Thiosocius teredinicola: one gene and its partner. The protein of the gene in region 1 interacts with the protein of each later gene in a pairwise test. Links are inferred from orthologs where the notes say so. Each region holds a gene or a part of one and is shown in the gene's direction. Other genes may lie near its edges.

What was found.
Region 2: the proteins of B1781_RS21420 (region 1) and B1781_RS08980 interact in binary tests that used the Escherichia coli proteins (3 or more experiments, as listed by UniProt). The link is inferred for Thiosocius teredinicola from one-to-one orthologs.

What each region holds. Positions count from the first base shown.
Region 1 is NZ_CP019936.1:4,523,980-4,532,535, reverse strand. What follows is about bases 1,733-4,701. They hold B1781_RS21420 (MOSC domain-containing protein), read left to right. Parts: upstream 1,733-2,802; coding sequence 2,803-3,600; downstream 3,601-4,701. Other genes in these bases: B1781_RS21405 (sulfite exporter TauE/SafE family protein), read left to right, coding at 4,613-4,701; B1781_RS21410 (hypothetical protein), read right to left, coding at 4,171-4,437; B1781_RS21415 (DUF1415 domain-containing protein), read left to right, coding at 3,597-4,148; B1781_RS21425 (PilT/PilU family type 4a pilus ATPase), read right to left, coding at 1,733-2,733. Also shown: B1781_RS21435 (hypothetical protein), read right to left, coding at 1-322; B1781_RS21430 (iron-containing alcohol dehydrogenase), read right to left, coding at 327-1,523; more of B1781_RS21425, read right to left, coding at 1,618-1,732; more of B1781_RS21405, read left to right, coding at 4,702-5,362; alternative ribosome rescue aminoacyl-tRNA hydrolase ArfB, read right to left, coding at 5,375-5,791; B1781_RS21395 (PQQ-dependent sugar dehydrogenase), read right to left, coding at 5,788-6,906; B1781_RS21390 (hypothetical protein), read right to left, coding at 6,937-7,530; B1781_RS21385 (ATP-binding cassette domain-containing protein), read right to left, coding at 7,549-8,556.
Region 2 is NZ_CP019936.1:1,853,452-1,861,926, forward strand. What follows is about bases 4,224-7,111. They hold B1781_RS08980 (assimilatory sulfite reductase (NADPH) flavoprotein subunit), read left to right. Parts: upstream 4,224-4,722; coding sequence 4,723-6,501; downstream 6,502-7,111. Other genes in these bases: B1781_RS08975 (LysR substrate-binding domain-containing protein), read right to left, coding at 4,224-4,620; cysI (assimilatory sulfite reductase (NADPH) hemoprotein subunit), read left to right, coding at 6,501-7,111. Outside these bases: B1781_RS08960 (GspH/FimT family pseudopilin), read right to left, coding at 1-296; B1781_RS08965 (pyridoxal phosphate-dependent aminotransferase), read right to left, coding at 381-1,568; excinuclease ABC subunit UvrB, read left to right, coding at 1,659-3,668; more of B1781_RS08975, read right to left, coding at 3,679-4,223; more of cysI, read left to right, coding at 7,112-8,189; B1781_RS08990 (phosphoadenylyl-sulfate reductase), read left to right, coding at 8,176-8,475. UniProt on the Escherichia coli protein: Component of the sulfite reductase complex that catalyzes the 6-electron reduction of sulfite to sulfide. This is one of several activities required for the biosynthesis of L-cysteine from sulfate.

The sequences.
Region 1 (8,556 bases):
GCTCGTACGCGTTCTCGATCAGGCGGGCGGTCTCCCAGCCTTCGTAGCGGTCGAATTCGCGGATGCCGGCGTAGGTGTCTTTCGCCAACTTCTTTTTCTGCATGCCGGCCAGCGACACATTGCGCCGCGTCGCCAGACGAAACTGCTGGTCATCCAGGCCATCGATGATGGTCTTCTGCGGGAGTTCTTCGCGCAGCCCTTCGCGGATAAAGGCGAGGTTGCGCTGTAACTCGATCAACAGCTGGTTTTGCGACGATTTGCGTGCGAGGTACTTCGAACGCTCCTTGTCGTAGATGTTGTACAGGTCCTGAATGATGCTCATGCGTTCAGAGTCGCGTCCTTAGTAGCCGGCCAAGTTCTTCGTCGGTCAATGCCAGGGGGTTGGTCTGCATGCTGCCGCCGCGGCAGTTCGCGACCACCCGCCCGATATCGTTCTCGGTCATGCCGAATGCGCTGAGGCGCGGTAGCTGCAGGCGTTCGGTCCACTCGTCGAGCAGGTCCATCAGGCCATCCTGCGCATCGCACTCGCTGCGATACATCTGCCCGCCCAGCAGCAGACCGGCCTCGGCATACTTGCGCAGCGCCGGACCATTCGGTTCGCGTTCGCGCAATGCCTCGATGTTGGCACGCGTCGCCGCGGCGACCAAGGTACCGCAAACCACGCCGTGCGGGATCGGAAAGAAGGCGCCCAGCGGCGAGGCCAGACCATGCACCGAACCGAGTCCGCATTGCGCCAGCGTGATGCCGGAACACAGCGAGGCGTAGGCGAGCTTCTGATAGCCCTTCTGCGCCATCGGGTCGTCCGGTTTCCACGCCTGCCAAAAGCCGTCGCGAAACGCCTGCATGCCGGACGTCGCCAGGGCATCGGTAAACGGGCTGGCGCGCAGCGACACATAGGATTCGAGCAGCTGGGTGAACGCATCCATACCGTTGGCGGCGATCAGTTCTTTGGGGCAGCTGTCGAGCAGGCTGGGATCGACGATCGCGACGGCGGCTACCAGCTTTTCGTCGCGAAAGGACTTCTTGAAACCGTCGGGGCCGTGGCGCGACAGCACGGCGTTCTTGGTCGCTTCGCTGCCGGTGCCGGCAGTGGTGGGAATCGCTATGAAGGGTACCGCAGGGCCTGCGTAGGGAAGGCCTTTGCCCACGCCTTCGAGGTGATCGAGCACCTTGCCGCCGGTCTTCAGCAGTCCGGCGATCGCCTTGGCGGCGTCGAGCACGCTGCCGCCGCCGATGCCGACGACCACATCGATGGCTTTGTCGCGATGCTGCTCGACGGCCTGGTCGACCAACTCCGGCGAAGGCTCGCCCTCGACAGTGACTTGGTGCCATTCGATGCCGTTGTCCGCGAGCGCCTGCAGCAACCGCGGCCAGCGCGGCGTGGCTTGCAGCGAGTGTCTGCCGGTAACCAGCAAGGCATGTCTGCCGAAGTCGAGGATGGCATCGGGTGTTTGATCAAAGGTGCCGCTACCGAATCGGATCGATGGCAGCCGGGCGACCTGGAAGGCTTTGAACGGATTCACAATGACAATCGGGCGGAAGAAATCAGTGATACAGCATTATCACCGATTCCCCGCCCGATTGAGAGGGTGCGTGCCCGCGCGTGGCGGGAGTTGCTCAGCCGACGACCTGGCCTTTCAGCTCCTCGGGCTGCTGCGGTGCGGAATCGGCAACGCCGGCGTTCAGGCGGATGCGCAGTGCCAGGTTGTTTTTGGAATCGGCGTGGTTCAACGCCTCTTCGACCGAGATGGCGCCTTCGCAGTACAGGTCGTACAGCGACTGGTCGAACGTGACCATGCCGCGTTCGCCGCCCTGTTCCATGGCCTCTTTCAACTCGGAGATCTTGCCCTTCTCGATGAGCTCGGAGGTGTAGCTGGTCAGAATCAACAACTCGACCGCGGCGCGGCGTCCGCCGTCTTTGGTCGGGATCAGGCGCTGCGATACAACCGCTCTGAGGTTTAGTGACAGGTCCTTGAGGATCTGTTTGTGTGCGCTGTCGGGGAAGAAGTTGACGACGCGGTCCAAGGCCTGGTTGGCGTTGTTGGCGTGCAGGGTCGACAGACACAGATGTCCAGTCTCGGCATAGGCGATAGCGTGCTGCATCGTGGCAGCATCGCGGATCTCACCAATCATTATGAGGTCGGGTGCTTCGCGCAACGCATTCTTCAGTGCGTTCTCGTAGCTCATCGAATCGAGACCGATCTCGCGTTGATTGACCACCGATTTCTTGTGGCGGTGCAGGAATTCAATCGGATCTTCAATCGACAGAATGTGACCGGTGGTGCTCTCGTTGCGATGATCGATCATCGACGCGAGCGTGGTCGACTTACCTGAGCCGGTGGAACCGACCACGAGGATCAGTCCGCGTTTTTCCATGATCAGGTTTTTCAGTGTCTGCGGCAGGTACAGTTCTTCGATGCTCGGGATTTCGCCCTTGATGTAACGAATCACCATCGCGACATCGCCGCGCTGACGGAACACGTTCACACGGAAACGACCGAGTGAGTGAACCGAGATGGCGAGGTTGCACTCCATCGTGCCCTCGAACTCACGTACCTGTTCATCGTTCATCACCGAGTACGCCAGTTGCTTGACCTCGGCGGAATCGAGCGCCTTGTCACCGATCTGGATGGTCTGGCCATTGATCTTGACGTGCGGGCAGGCGCCCGAACTGAAATACAGATCCGATGCCGTGCGCTGTACCATGAGACGAAGATAAGGAGTGAGTTCCATAACCTGTACCTGAAACGTGTGGATCGGGGTTGAGAGCGGCCGATTTCCCCAAAAGTTGAGAGGAAGCTAATGACCGAATTAACACTTACGGCGATCAATCGTTTTCCGGTGAAATCGATGACCGGTGACAGTCATCAATCGCTGGAAATTGACGCCTGTGGTTTCGTGTTGGATCGTCGCTGGATGTTGGTCGACCGCAACGGCAAATTCCTGACTCAGCGCCAGCACGCCCGTATGACTTTGATTCGCACGCGAGTCGACGATGCCGGTCGCTTGCACCTGTCTGCCCCGGGCATGCCGGACATCGCGGTCGGCGATCGCGGCGGTGAGCAGCTCGATGTGGTGGTATGGCAGGACAGCGTAACGGCGACCGCTGTCGATCCGCAGGCCGACGCCTGGTTGAGCGACTTCATGTCGATCGATTGTCGCTTGGTGCGTATCCCCGATGACGTCGTGCGGCCTGTCGATCCGGCGTATGCGGCGGAGGGAGACCGCGTCGGTTTCGCCGACGGCTTTCCCTTTCTATTGATATCGCAGGCATCACTGGACGATCTCAACACTCGGCTCGATCAGCCGGTACCGATGATTCGCTTTCGCCCCAATCTGGTCGTTGCGGGTTGCGATGCCTTTGCCGAAGACGGCTGGAAGCGTATCCGCATCGGCGACATCGGTTTTCGCCTGGTCAAACCGTGCTCACGATGCATCATCCCGACGATCGATCCGGCCACCGCAGAACGATCGGCCGAACCGTTGCGTACCTTGATGAGCTATCGCAAACGCGACAACAAGATCTATTTCGGGCAGAACCTGATACACGATGGCCGCGGACGGCTCGAGGTCGGCATGCCGGTCGAGGTGTTGGAATGACATTGCCGCTGACGACACAAGCCGAAGCGAACACGCGTCGCTGGCTTGAGCGCATCGTTGTCGGGCTGAACCTGTGTCCGTTCGCCGCATCGCCGTTCAAGCGTGAACGTATCGCCTACCGCGTGAGTGAAGGCACGACGCTGGAATCCGTCTACCGGGACGTACTGGCGGCGGCGGATGAACTGCTCAACGGCGATCCGAGCGAGATCGAGACTACGTTGGTGATTGCGCCCAACGCGCTTCACACCTTCGACGAGTACCTGGAGGCGCTTGCGCTGATCGAACAGGCGCTTGGTCAAGCCGGCCTGGACGGTATTCTGCAGGTTGCGAGCTTTCATCCGGACTATTGCTTCGACGGCGTCGCACAAGACGACCCGGCGAACCATACCAATCGCTCACCGCACCCGATGTTTCACCTGATCCGCGAGGCGGGCCTGGCGGCCGCGTTGGAGTCGTACCCGGATGCCGATGGCATACCGGAGCGCAATGTCGAGCTGCTGCGAAAGCTGGGTATCGACGAGATACGCCGACTGCTCGAATTGTCGTGACGCTGCCCGTCGGGGCGGCGTATCAGTGGCGTACGACGATATCCGGATGCATATTGATGCCGCCGTCGGCTTCGAGAATACCGAATCGGTCGCGATCCGGGCTGGTGATGACCACGACCGGTGTCTCGAACAGCGGTTGGCGAACAAAGGCCAGCCGCCAGCCGAAGTTCTCGATTTTGTTCAGCGTCAGCGTCTGGTCTTGATTGAGTAACGCGTCCAGATTGGCCGGCACTGCGTATCGCGTGCCGCGACGGTCTTCGTGGGGAGAGTTTCCTGAACCGATCGACATACTGCATCCCTCGCGCTTGATTGGTTGAATCCAACATCCTTGTAGATTCAGCCTAGTCCGTTTTTTCCAGTATTGCGAACGCCAAGACCAATTTGGGAATGGTCTTCATGAAACGGACTGATACAAGTTAGGTTAATCTGAGCGCACCTGCTCAATCGCACATCGTAGCGGCCCTTTGCATAGCGAGATTCTGCTTTTTGTCGCCGTCAGTCTGCTGGCCGCCTTCGTTCACGGCGCTTTCGGATTCGGCTTCCCGTTACTGTCGACACCTTTGCTGGTGTTTGGATTCGACCTGCGCACCGCAGTACTGCTGACCCTGGTGCCGACCGTATCGATCAACCTGGTCAGCATTCTCTCTGAGCACCGTTGGCGAGAGGCACTCAAGCACTACTGGCCGATCCCGACCTTCACCATCGTCGGCAGTTTTATCGGTACCCAGGTGTTGCTGACGGTCAATCCCGAACCGTTCCGCCTGTTGCTGGCCGCCGTCTTGATCGCCTACCTGATCAGCGATCACCTGCATTCGGGCGAGCGCGTGATCAAGGTGCCGAAGTGGGGGATGGCGGTGTTCGGTTTGCTGCTTGGCCTGCTGGCCGGCGTGGTGAACATCTTCGCGCCGCTGGTGATTGCCTATGCGCTGTATACACGCATGCCGGTGCCGTTGATGGTCGCAACCTTCAACCTGAGTTTCATCACCAGCAAGTCCGGTCAGATTCTCGGTTTCATCAGCCAGGGCGCTTTCGACCTCGATGTTGTGGTGATTGCAGTCGTCGCATTGCCGCTGATTCTCGGCGCCTTGTGGTTGGGCATTCGGGTGCGCAAGCGCGTCGATATGGACACCTATAAGGGCATGCTGCGCGGTTCTTTGTGGGTGATCTCGATTGCGATAGCCATCGATGCGCTACGCCGCATGTTCTGGCTGTGAGGTAAGCCGACGTCAGTCGTCGACGTTTCGACGCAGGCGTTTGAGTTGGCCGTGCTTGGCCTTGCTGTCCATGCGCCTGCGTTGCGAGGCCTTGGTCGGTTTGGTTGCACGCCTTGCCTTCTGCGTTTTACCGGCAGCCACGATCAGGTCACGCAAGCGTTCGAGTGCGTCGGCGCGGTTCTTTTCCTGGGTGCGGAAGCGCTGCGCTTTGATGACGATGATGCCGTCGCTGGTGATTCGACTATCACCGAGTTGCAGCAGTCGCTGACAGACAGCCTCCGGCAGGCCGCTGTTGTTGATATCGACACGCAGATGCAGTGCCGACGAAACCTTGTTGACGTTCTGCCCACCTGCGCCTTGCGCGCGGATCGCCTGCCACTGCAGCGCGTCGTCGTTCAATTCGATGCCCGGCGCGATCTGCACGGTCAGCGTCCGTTGGCAGGCCGCAATCGGATCAGCTTGCCGTTGCGCGCGTCGCTCAATAGATAGAGATAGCCGTCCGGCCCCTGGCGCACGTCGCGGATGCGTCCGAACCTGCCTTCGAACAGGCGCTCTTCATGGGTGATCTTGTCGTTTGCAATCTCCAGTCGCACCAACAGGTCGAACTTCAACGAGCCGACGAACAGATTGCCCTGCCAGTTGGGAAAACGATCGCCATCGTAGAAGGCCATGCCGGAAGGGGCTATCGATGGCACCCAGTAGTACAGTGGTTGCTGCATGCCGGGTTTGGCCGTGCCTTCGCCGATCTTGGTGCCGAAACCGTAATTCGCGCCGTAGGTGATGACCGGCCAACCGTAGTTGTATCCGGCCTGCGGCAGGTTGATCTCGTCACCACCCTGTGGGCCATGCTCATGTGTCCATAGCTTGCCGCTGCCTGGATGCAGTGTCGCGCCCTGCATATTGCGATGGCCATAGCTGTAGATCTCCGGGCGGGCGTTGCGTTGGCCTACGAAGGGGTTGTCGTCCGGAATGCGGCCGTCATCGTGTAGACGGATGACAGAACCGGCATGGTCATTGAGATCCTGCGCGCGCGGACGGTCGCCGCGATCGCCGAGTGTGATGAACAGGTAGCCGTCGCGATCGAACACCAGGCGCGAACCGAAGTGCCTATTGGTGCGCGATTTGGGTAGCAGGCGAAAGATGACTTGGGTATCGCGCAGTGAGCTGCCGTCGAATCGGCCGCGCACAACCGCTGTGCCGACGCCGTCGTTGGTACGCTCGGCGTAGCTCAGATAAACCCAACGATTGTTTTCGAAATCTGGATGCAGGGCGACGTCGAGCAGCCCGCCCTGGCCGTATTCTGCAATTGCCGGCAGGCCGCCGATGGGGCTTGCGTGCAAGTGGCCTTGTGCATCGACCAGGCGCAAGCGCCCGGGGCGTTCGGTGATCAGATAGCCGCCCCCGGGCAGAAAGGCGAGCGACCAGGGGTGAACCAGACCTTCGGTGACGATCTCGTAGTCGATCTTTTCACGTTCGGTCTCGAGGGGTTCCGCCTGCAGGGGCAGGGCGGTCATCAACAGCGCGGCAATGAGTATCGCTTTCATACGGCCACTTTAGCCGCATGACGGCAACGATCAAAGGGTCACGCGTGCGCGTTTCACATAAACCACTTCGCAGGCGCGGGCACCGGTATCCTCGCGGGTCAGTGAACTGATCCAGCGCCAGCCGTCATCACCATCGACACGCACCAGGTAGCCTTCGAGCTGGATGATCTGACCCTGGCGGAAATCATCCAGTGCATCGGCGACATCGTCGCTTGCCGGGATCATGTGCATATTGGCGCTATGCGTCTCGATATCGCGGCGTGGGATCGGCAGGTTCGGCGTCGACCAGCGGTACCAGCGACCGGATTGGCTGATGGCGATGTCGCTGAGCACCTGTTCGTCGGACATCGGGCCCCAACCCAACGCGAGATCCATCGGTGATACATCGGCTTCGCGCCCGAAGCTGTAGTCTTCGCGCGACAGCACCTTGGCGCGAATGCTGAAATCAGCCAGCGGGGTAATGCGATAGCCCTTGTAGTCGAAGCTGTCGCCGCTGGCGGTCGCCGATTGTGCCGGCAGCACATTGGCGTGTATGCCGGGCCCGAGTTGCACCGCTGCCGGTTCGCTCCAGCCGAAGTGCCATACGCCGGCGGCGATGGTGAGTACTATCAGAAATCGAAACATGGTCAGCCGTTGCGATGATCATCGCTGCGCGCTTTCCAGTGCCTCGGCGGCCTCCATCCAGGCCTCTTCGGCAGTCTCGAGTTGCGCGTCGACATCACCTTTGTCGCGCAGCAGTTGCTGCAGCTCATCCTTCCGTTCGTCGCTATATAAGCCGGTATCGGCCAAGGCGGCCTCAAGCTGAGCCTGTTTGGTATGCAGGGCGTTCATCTGCTGTTCGCAACGCTCGACGGCCCGCCGCAAGGGCTGCAGTGCCTTGCGTTGTTCGGCTTCGAGGCGTTTGCGCTCGCGGCGTTGTTCGGCCGAGTCCGAGCGCGTCGCCGATGTCGGTGCAACCTCCTGTTTGCCGGCGCGATTGTGTGCCGCCAGCCATGCGGGATAGGCGTCGAGTTCGTCGTCAAACTCATCGACGCGCCCGCCGCTGACGAGTAGCAGGCGGTCACACGTCAGGCGCAGCAGGTGACGATCGTGCGAAACCACCACCATGGCGCCTTCGAAGTCCTGCAGGGCGGTCGCCAATGCCTGGCGCATCTCGAGGTCGAGATGGTTGGTCGGTTCGTCGAGCAGCAACAGGTTGGGGCGGCGGTACACCAGCAGCGCGAGGACCAGGCGGGATTTCTCACCGCCCGAGAAGGGAGCGACCGCTTCGAGCGCTTTGTCGCCGATAAAGCCGAAGCCGCCCAAGTAGTCGCGCAAGGCCTGCTCGGATGCGTCGCGGTCGAGTTGTTGCAGATGCTCGAGCGGACTGTGTCCGGGCTGCAATTGCTCGAGCTGGTGTTGGGCGAAATAGCCGATGGCCAGATGGCGTGCCTCTGCACGTTCACCGGCCAGCGGTGCAAGGTCGCCGGCAAGCAGCTTGATCAACGTGGATTTGCCGGCGCCGTTCGGCCCCAGCAAGCCGATGCGATCGCCCGGGTTGAGTACCAGCTTGGCGTGCCGGACGATAGCGGTATCGTCGTAACCGACAGCGCAGTCATCCAGTTTCAGCAGTGGATGCGGGTTCTTCGGCGGCGGCTTGAACGCAAAAGC
Region 2 (8,475 bases), 2.7 Mb from region 1 along the record:
TTGTCGACGAAGATCAGGTAACCCTGCGACCAGCCGCGGAAGTCGCCGGAACAGGTGCTACCGTCGTCGCTGGGGCAGAGCGAGACATGCCGCTGCCGTGAAACGGCCTCGTTGCGGGCGTAGCGCAGGCTGGTCAGAAACTGGTTGGCGGTGGTGGATACCGCAGAGCGTTCGGCGAATGCCGCCCAACTGGGGATGGTAATCGCCAGCGCAACGCTGATTACAGCTATCGTTGCAGTGAGTTCAACGAGGGTGAGGCCGCGTGCATGCGGCGGTAGGTTTTTCTCGACATCCATGTCGTAAAGCCTCCGTGCTTGTTATGCGACGCCCCGATCCGTGGGGCGTACGTTGAATTTTCGTGTTTCGAAAAGAACGACCGTTCAGGCAACCACCTTCGCGATACGGTCGAGTGCATTGTCGAGGTTTTCCATGCTGGTCGCAATCGAGATGCGCACGTGGCCGGATAACCCGAATGCGGTGCCTGGAACCAGCGCAACGCCGGCATTGACGATCAGGTGCTCGGCCAGTTGCAGGTCGTCGTGCACCTCGTCGATGGCATCGATCAGGCCCTTGACCGAGGGAAACACGTAGAAGGTGCCATCGGTCGGCAGGCACTCGATGCCCGGCATCGCGTTGAGGCGCTCGACGACATGGTCGTGACGTTTCTTGAACTGCACCAGCATCTCGCCGATGCATTCCTGCGGGCCGTTCAGCGCGGCTTCGGCGGCGTACTGCGAGATCGACGTCGGGTTCGACGTGCTCTGCGACTGGATCTTCTTCATCGCCTTGATGATGTCCGCTGGGCCGGCGGCATAGCCGATGCGCCAGCCGGTCATCGAATAAGCCTTGGACACGCCGTTCAGCACCAGCGTGCGATTGGCCAGGTCCGGACACACGTTCAGGATGTTGACGAACGGCTCATCCTGGTTCCAGCGGATGTGCTCGTACATATCATCGGTGGCAATGGCGACCTTCGGGTAGTCGCGCAGTACCTCGCCCAGCGCCGCCAGCTCTTCGCCGGTGTAGGCCATGCCGGTCGGGTTCGACGGGCTGTTGATGACGAACAGGCGCGTCTTGTCGGTCAGCGCGCCGCGCAGTTGGGCAGGGGTGATCTTGAAGTGCTGGTCGGCGCCGGCATGCACCAACACCGGCACGCCGCCGGCCAGGATCGACATGTCCGGATACGAGACCCAGAAGGGTGCCGGAATGATCACTTCGTCGCCCGGGTCGAGGATCGCCTGGGCCAGGTTGTAGAAACTCTGCTTGCCGCCGCACGAAACCAGGATCTGCTCCGGCGTGTAGTCGAAACTGTTGTCGCGTCGGAACTTTTCGATGATCGCCTGTTTCAAACCCGGCGTGCCGTCGACCGGTGTGTATTTGGTCTTGCCGGCGGCAAGCGCCTGGCGAGCGGCCTCTTTGATGTGCTCGGGCGTGTCGAAATCCGGTTCACCGGCCCCCAGGCCGATAACGTCTTTACCCTCGGCGCGTAGCGCTGCGGCGCGTGCCGTGATGGCCAGGGTGGGTGAGGGCTTGACGGCCTGTACTCGGCTGGAAAGCTTGATGCTCATGGCGTTCGAATGGGTCTCTCGGGCTTGAACTCGTCGCGGACGGATTGGTTGGTATCATAACGGATTGGTTCAGGGCCGATCACCACCTTTATGGCAAAAAAAATCTTCGATCTGCAGTCGCGCTTTGCCCCGGCGGGTGATCAGCCGGCTGCGATTCGGCAATTGACCGAGGGTCTGCGCGATGGCGAGGCCGGCATGACCCTGCTCGGCGTGACCGGCTCGGGCAAGACCTTCACGATCGCCAACGTGATCGACGAGGTGCAGCGCCCGACCATGATCCTGGCGCCGAACAAGACGCTGGCGGCCCAGCTGTACGGCGAATTCCGCGATTTCTTCCCCAACAACTCGGTCGAGTACTTCGTCTCCTATTACGATTACTACCAGCCCGAGGCCTATGTGCCGTCGTCCGACACCTTCATTGAAAAGGACGCCTCGGTGAACGAGCACGTCGAGCAGATGCGCCTGTCGGCGACCAAGGCGCTGCTGGAGCGGCGCGACGTTATCGTTGTCGCCACGGTGTCGTCGATCTACGGCCTGGGCGATCCGCGCCAGTACCTGCGCATGATGCTGCACCTGTCGCGCGGTGAGCGCATTGATCAGCGCGCCATCCTGCGGCGCCTGGCCGAGCTGCAGTACAAGCGTAACGACATGGAACTGGCGCGCGGCACCTACCGGGTGCGTGGCGAGTTGATCGACATCCACCCGGCCGAATCGGACGACGAGGCGGTGCGTGTCGAGCTGTTCGATGACGAGGTCGAGACGCTGTCCATTTTCGACCCATTGACCGGCGAGGTGTTGCGCAAAGTGCCGCGCTACACCGTCTACCCCAAGACCCACTACGTCACGCCACGCGACACCATCCTCGAGGCGGTCGACGGGATCAAGGTCGAACTCAAGGAGCGCCTCGAACAGCTGTACGGCGTGCAGAAACTGGTCGAACACCAGCGCCTGCAGCAGCGCACCCAGTTCGACCTCGAGATGATGGTTGAACTCGGCTATTGCTCGGGGATCGAGAACTATTCTCGCTACTTGTCTGGTCGTGCGCCGGGCGAGGGGCCGCCGACCCTGTTCGACTACCTGCCCGAAGACTCGCTGCTGGTAATCGACGAGTCGCACGTGACGGTGCCGCAGCTCGGTGCCATGTACCGCGGCGACCGGTCACGTAAAGAGACGCTGGTGGAATACGGTTTCCGCCTGCCGTCGGCGCTGGACAACCGGCCGCTGCGCTTCGAGGAGTTCGAGGCGCGCGCCCCGCAGACCATCTATGTATCGGCGACGCCGCGCGATTACGAGCGCGAGCACTCGGGCGTAATTGTCGAACAGGTGGTGCGGCCGACCGGCCTGGTCGATCCCGAGGTCGAGGTGCGGCCAGCCTCGACCCAGGTCGACGACCTGCTGTCCGAGATCAATGCGCGCACCGAGATGGGCGACCGGGTGCTGGTCACGACGCTGACCAAGCGCATGGCCGAGGACCTGACCGACTACCTGATCGAGCACGGCGTGCGTGTGCGCTATCTGCACTCGGATATCGATACGGTGGAGCGGGTGGAGATCATCCGCGACCTGCGCTTGGGTGAGTTCGATGTGCTGGTCGGCATCAACCTGCTGCGCGAAGGCCTGGACATGCCCGAGGTGTCGCTGGTCGCCATTCTCGATGCCGACAAGGAGGGCTTTCTGCGTTCCGAGGGTTCGTTGATCCAGACCATCGGCCGTGCGGCACGTAATGCCCGCGGCAAGGCGATCCTCTACGGTGACCGGATCACCGGCTCGATGCAGCGCGCGATCGACGAAACCGAACGTCGCCGCACCAAGCAGATGGATTTCAACAAGGAACACAACATCACGCCGAGGACGGTCGAGAAGAACATCGCCGACATCATGGAGGCCGCCTACCCGGGTGCGCCGCCGGCGCCGAGGCGTTTCGCCAAGGTGGCCGAAGAGACCTCGGAGTACGCGTCGCTGACCCCGGCGCAGATGATGAAGAAGATCAAGGAACTCGAAAAGACGATGCACAAGCACGCCAAGAATCTCGAGTTCGAAGAGGCCGCCAGGATTCGCGACCAGTTGAAGTCGCTGCAAGGCAAGGGCCTGGTCGCCTAGCGGCGATCGGTCAGCGGCGATCTTTGCGGCCGGCATTGCCGGGTTCGACAATCCGGCCATTCTCCACGGTCATGCGGTTGAGCAGGTCGATGAACGACTGCTGGTAGCGCCGCAGATATTTTTCGCGATGATAGGCAACCCAGGTCGTTTCCCACGGCAACAGGTGCTTCAGTTCACGCATCGACAGGTCCTTGTCGATGGTCGGTGAATACGCCGTCTGCGCGATCAGCCCCACGCCCAGTCCTTCGCGCACATAGGTCTTGATCACATCGGTATCCACCGCGCTCAACACGATGTTGGGGCGCAGGCCGCTGCGTGCAAACGTCGACTTCAGGTGCGTCGAGCCGTTGAGACCGAAGGTGTAGGTGATCAAGGGGTATTTGCAGATGCACTCCAGACCGAGTGGCTTGCAACGCAGCACTGCGTGTCGCTTGGGTGCAATCAGCACGCGGTTCCAGCGGTAGATCGGCAATGCGGTCAGGGTGGGGTGCTCGCCGAGTTCCTCGGTGCAGATTGAGAAGTCGACCTTGTCGGCCAATGCCATCTCGACCAGCTGCTGCGGCGTGCCCTGATGGATCTGCAGCGAAACATCGGGAAACACCTTGCGGAACTCCTGGATGACACGCGGCAGTACGTAGCGCGCCTGGGTGTGCGTGGTGCCGATGCGCAGAATGCCTTTGTCTTCATCGACATGGTCGCGACCGACCGCGAGGATGTTTTCGCGCAGCGCCAACGACTGGCGGGCATAGTTCAATACTTTCTCGCCGCTGGCAGTCAGGCTTACCAGGCGCTTGCCCTTGCGGGTGAAGATCTCGGTTCCCAGCTCGCCTTCAAGACGTGCCAGTTGCTGTGAAACCGCCGACTGCACGATGTGCAGGCGCTCTGCTGCCTCGGTCACGTTGAAGTTTGCCTCGACGACCGCGACCAGTGAGGCAAGTTGCCTCAGTTCCATATCGCCAAAAGTGATAGAGCATCAAAATTCATAACTTCAAAAGATAAACCCCTTGCCGCAGTCTTGCCAGCAAGTAAGCACGACAAACGTTATGGGGTAAGCATGTCAACTGCGGTACAAGTACAAGCCAGCCAACCGATTGGGCTTCTCGATGAGCCGCAACTGTCACGTCTGGCACAGGCGATTGCCGACCTGAGCAGCGAGCAATTGCTGTGGGCCAGCGGTTACCTGGCGGCATTGAGCAATCCCGCGAACGTCGCCCAACCGATAGCGCAGTCTCGCCTGACGATTCTGTATGCATCGCAGACCGGCAACGCCCGAGGCGTTGCTGAACGCCTGGCGGACGGCGCAGCCGAACGCGGTCTGCAGGCGCGGCTGGTATCGGTCGAAGACTACCGCCCGCGCGAGCTGCTCAAGGAGCAGTTGCTGTATGTCGTGATCAGTACGCAGGGCGAGGGCGAGCCACCGGAGAGCGCGTTCGAACTGTTCCGTTATCTCAACGTGGGCAAGGCGCCGGACCTGAGCGGTCTGCAATACGCGATCTTCGGCCTCGGCGATTCGAGCTACGAGTTTTTCTGCCAGGCTGCAAAGGACCTCGACGAGCGCTTCGCTGCGCTGGGGGCGACGGCGGTCGCAGAGCGCGTCGATGCCGATGTCGACTACGACAACGCGGCGCAGAGCTGGCGAACGCAGGTGTTGCAGGAGGCCGAACGCCAGGTGCCCACTGCCGATGCGAGGGTCGTGCCGTTGCAGGCCGTGCGCACAACGCCGCGCCATGATCGCGGTCACCCCTATGTTGCCGAGGTGGTCGAGAACCGCCGCATCACCACGCACGATGCGCTGTCGTCGGTACACCATATCGCCCTCGATATCGATGCATCGGCGGTGAGTTACCAGCCCGGCGATGCGCTCGGGGTGTACTTCAACAATGCGCCGGCGCTGGTTGAGCGGGTTATTGCGGCAGGTGGTCTGACCGCCAGCCATGCGGTACAGGTCGATGACGCCACGATGCCGATCGAAGATGCGTTGTACCGGCATCTCGAACTCACGCAACTGCATCCTTCGGTCATCAAGGCATGGGCGGCTCTGGCCGGTGGGGAATCTTTGCAGCGGTTGTGTGCCGATGGGCAAGGCCTACGCGACTATGCTGCAAGCCACCAGGTCATCGACTTGTTGACCGAACACCCTGCGGGGATCGATGCACAGCAGCTCGTCGATGCCTTGCAGGCGCTGCAGCCACGACTCTATTCCATCGCATCGAGTCAGGATCTGTACCCGGACGAGGTGCATCTGACGGTGGCGAAACTCAGCTACGAGATCGGTGGCGAACCGCGACTGGGCGGTGCCTCGGGCTACCTGACCGAACGTCTGTCGACGGGCGAAGCCTTGCCTGTCTATGTTGCGCAGAACACGGCGTTTCGCCTGCCGGACGATCCCGATGTGCCGGTCATCATGATCGGCGCCGGAACCGGCATCGCGCCATTTCGCGCGTTTCTTCAGCAACGCGAGGCGAACGGAGTGAACGGCCGACAATGGCTGGTGTTCGGTAACCGGCATTTTCATCGCGACTTCCTGTACCAAACCGACTGGTTGGCCCATCGCAAGGCTGGACGTCTGGATCGCATCAGCCTGGCGTTTTCACGCGACAGCGACGATCGACCCTATGTGCAACGGCGGCTGCTGGATGAGGGCAAAGAGGTCTATCGCTGGTTGGACGATGGTGCGCGCATCTACGTGTGTGGCGGTTTGGCCATGGAAAAGGCCGTGCAGGCAAGTCTTGCCGAGATCGCGCAGACCCACGGTGGATTGGGCGACGATGCAGCGCATGCCTTTGTCGATGAGCTGCGGGTTCAGGGCCGATACCTGAAGGACGTGTACTGATGGATATCGAAGTGAACCCCAACGAGATCATCAAGACCAACAGTCGCGGTCTGCGCGGCACGCTCAAAGAGAGTCTGGCCGATGAAGTGAGCGGTGCGCTGGCACCGGCGGACGCACAGATCAGCAAGTTTCACGGTTTCTACGAGCAGGACGACCGCGACGTGCGACGCGAGCGTCAGGTTCAGTTCCTCGAGCCTTACTACAGTTTCATGTTGCGCGCGCGTTTGCCCGGCGGTGTCTGCTCGGCGCAGCAGTGGCTGGCGATCGACGAAGTCGGTCGCGAGCTGGGCAACGGCAGTATCCGTCTGACCACGCGACAGACCTTCCAGTACCACGGGATTCTCAAAAAGAATCTCAAGCCGCTGATAAAACGTATCAACCAGGCGATGATCGATTCGATCGGTGGCTGCGGCGACATTAATCGCAACGTGCTGTGCAACCCGAACCCGGAGCAGTCGGCGTTGCACCAGACGGTGTACGGTTGGGCGCGCCGGATCAGCGAGCATCTCTTGCCGAGAACGCGGGCCTATCACGAGATCTGGCTGGACGGCGAAATCCAGTCGGGCGGTGAAGACGAATCGATCTACGGGAACACCTATCTGCCACGCAAGTTCAAGACGGCTGTTGCGGTACCGCCGCACAACGATGTCGATGTGTACACCAATGATCTCGGTTTTATCGCCATCGCCGAGGGCGACGAGCTGGTCGGCTTCAATGTTGTCGCCGGCGGTGGAATGGGTGTTACGCACGACGATCCCAGCACCTATCCGCGTCTGGCAGACGAACTCGGTTTTGTCAGTCCCGAAGACGTGATTGCCGTTGCCGAGGCGGTCGTAACAACCCAGCGTGATTTCGGTAACCGGGTGAGTCGACGTCATGCGCGCTTGAAATACACCATCGATCGCATGGGGCTTGATGACTTCGTGGCGCAGGTGGAAATGCGCAGCGGTGTTCGCTTCAGGCCGTCACGCCCTGTGACCTTTACCAGCCAGGGCGATCGTTTCGGTTGGGCTGCCGACGCCGACGGAAGCTGGTACCTCACGCTGTTTATCGAGAATGGCCGGGTGGTCGATGCAGAGCAATCGCAGTTGATGAGCGGTCTGCGCAAGATTGCCCAGGTACACACGGGCGAGTTTCGTATCACGCCCAGCCAGAACCTGATCATTGCCGGCGTAGATGCTGCCGACAAGGTGGCTATCAGTACCCTGGCGCGCGAGCATGGTCTGCTCACGGATGGACCCAGCCCAACGCGATTGGAGAGCATCGCCTGCGTGGCCTTGCCGACTTGTCCGCAGGCAATGGCGGAAGGCGAGCGTTACTTCCCCGCGTTTATCGATGCGATCGACGAGATGGCACGGCGCAAAGGGATTGAACGGCAGCCGATCGTGATCCGCATGACCGGTTGCCCGAACGGTTGTGCGCGGCCCTATGTCGCCGAGATCGGCCTGGTCGGCAAAGGCCCGGGGCGCTACAACCTGCTGATCGGCGGTGATGGCGTCGGCATGCGCATAGCCCGCTTGTACCGTAAGAATTTGAATGAAGCTGAATTGCTGAACACGATCGGCGAGCTGTTCGAGCGGTACGCAGCCGAAGGCTCGCCCGAAGAGCGGTTTGGTGACTTCACGGTCAGAGCCGGGATTGTGCAGCCGTTGCACAATCCGGCGGAGGGCTTTCATGAACCTGCTTGAAATCCCCCATCGTGAACTGCTCGGCGACGCGCGCCGCCTGGATGAATTGAACGGCCACCTGGAGAAGCTCAATGCCCAACAGCGTATTGAATGGGCGATGCAGCGGCTACCCGGCAATCATGTATTGACGTCGAGTTTCGGTATCCAGGCGGCGTTGATGCTGCACATGGTCACCCGGGTCGCGCCGAACATCCCGGTGGTTCTGGTCGATACCGGTTATCTGTTTCCTGAGACCTATCGTTTCGTCGATGAGCTTACCGAGCGACTACAGCTCAACCTGCACATC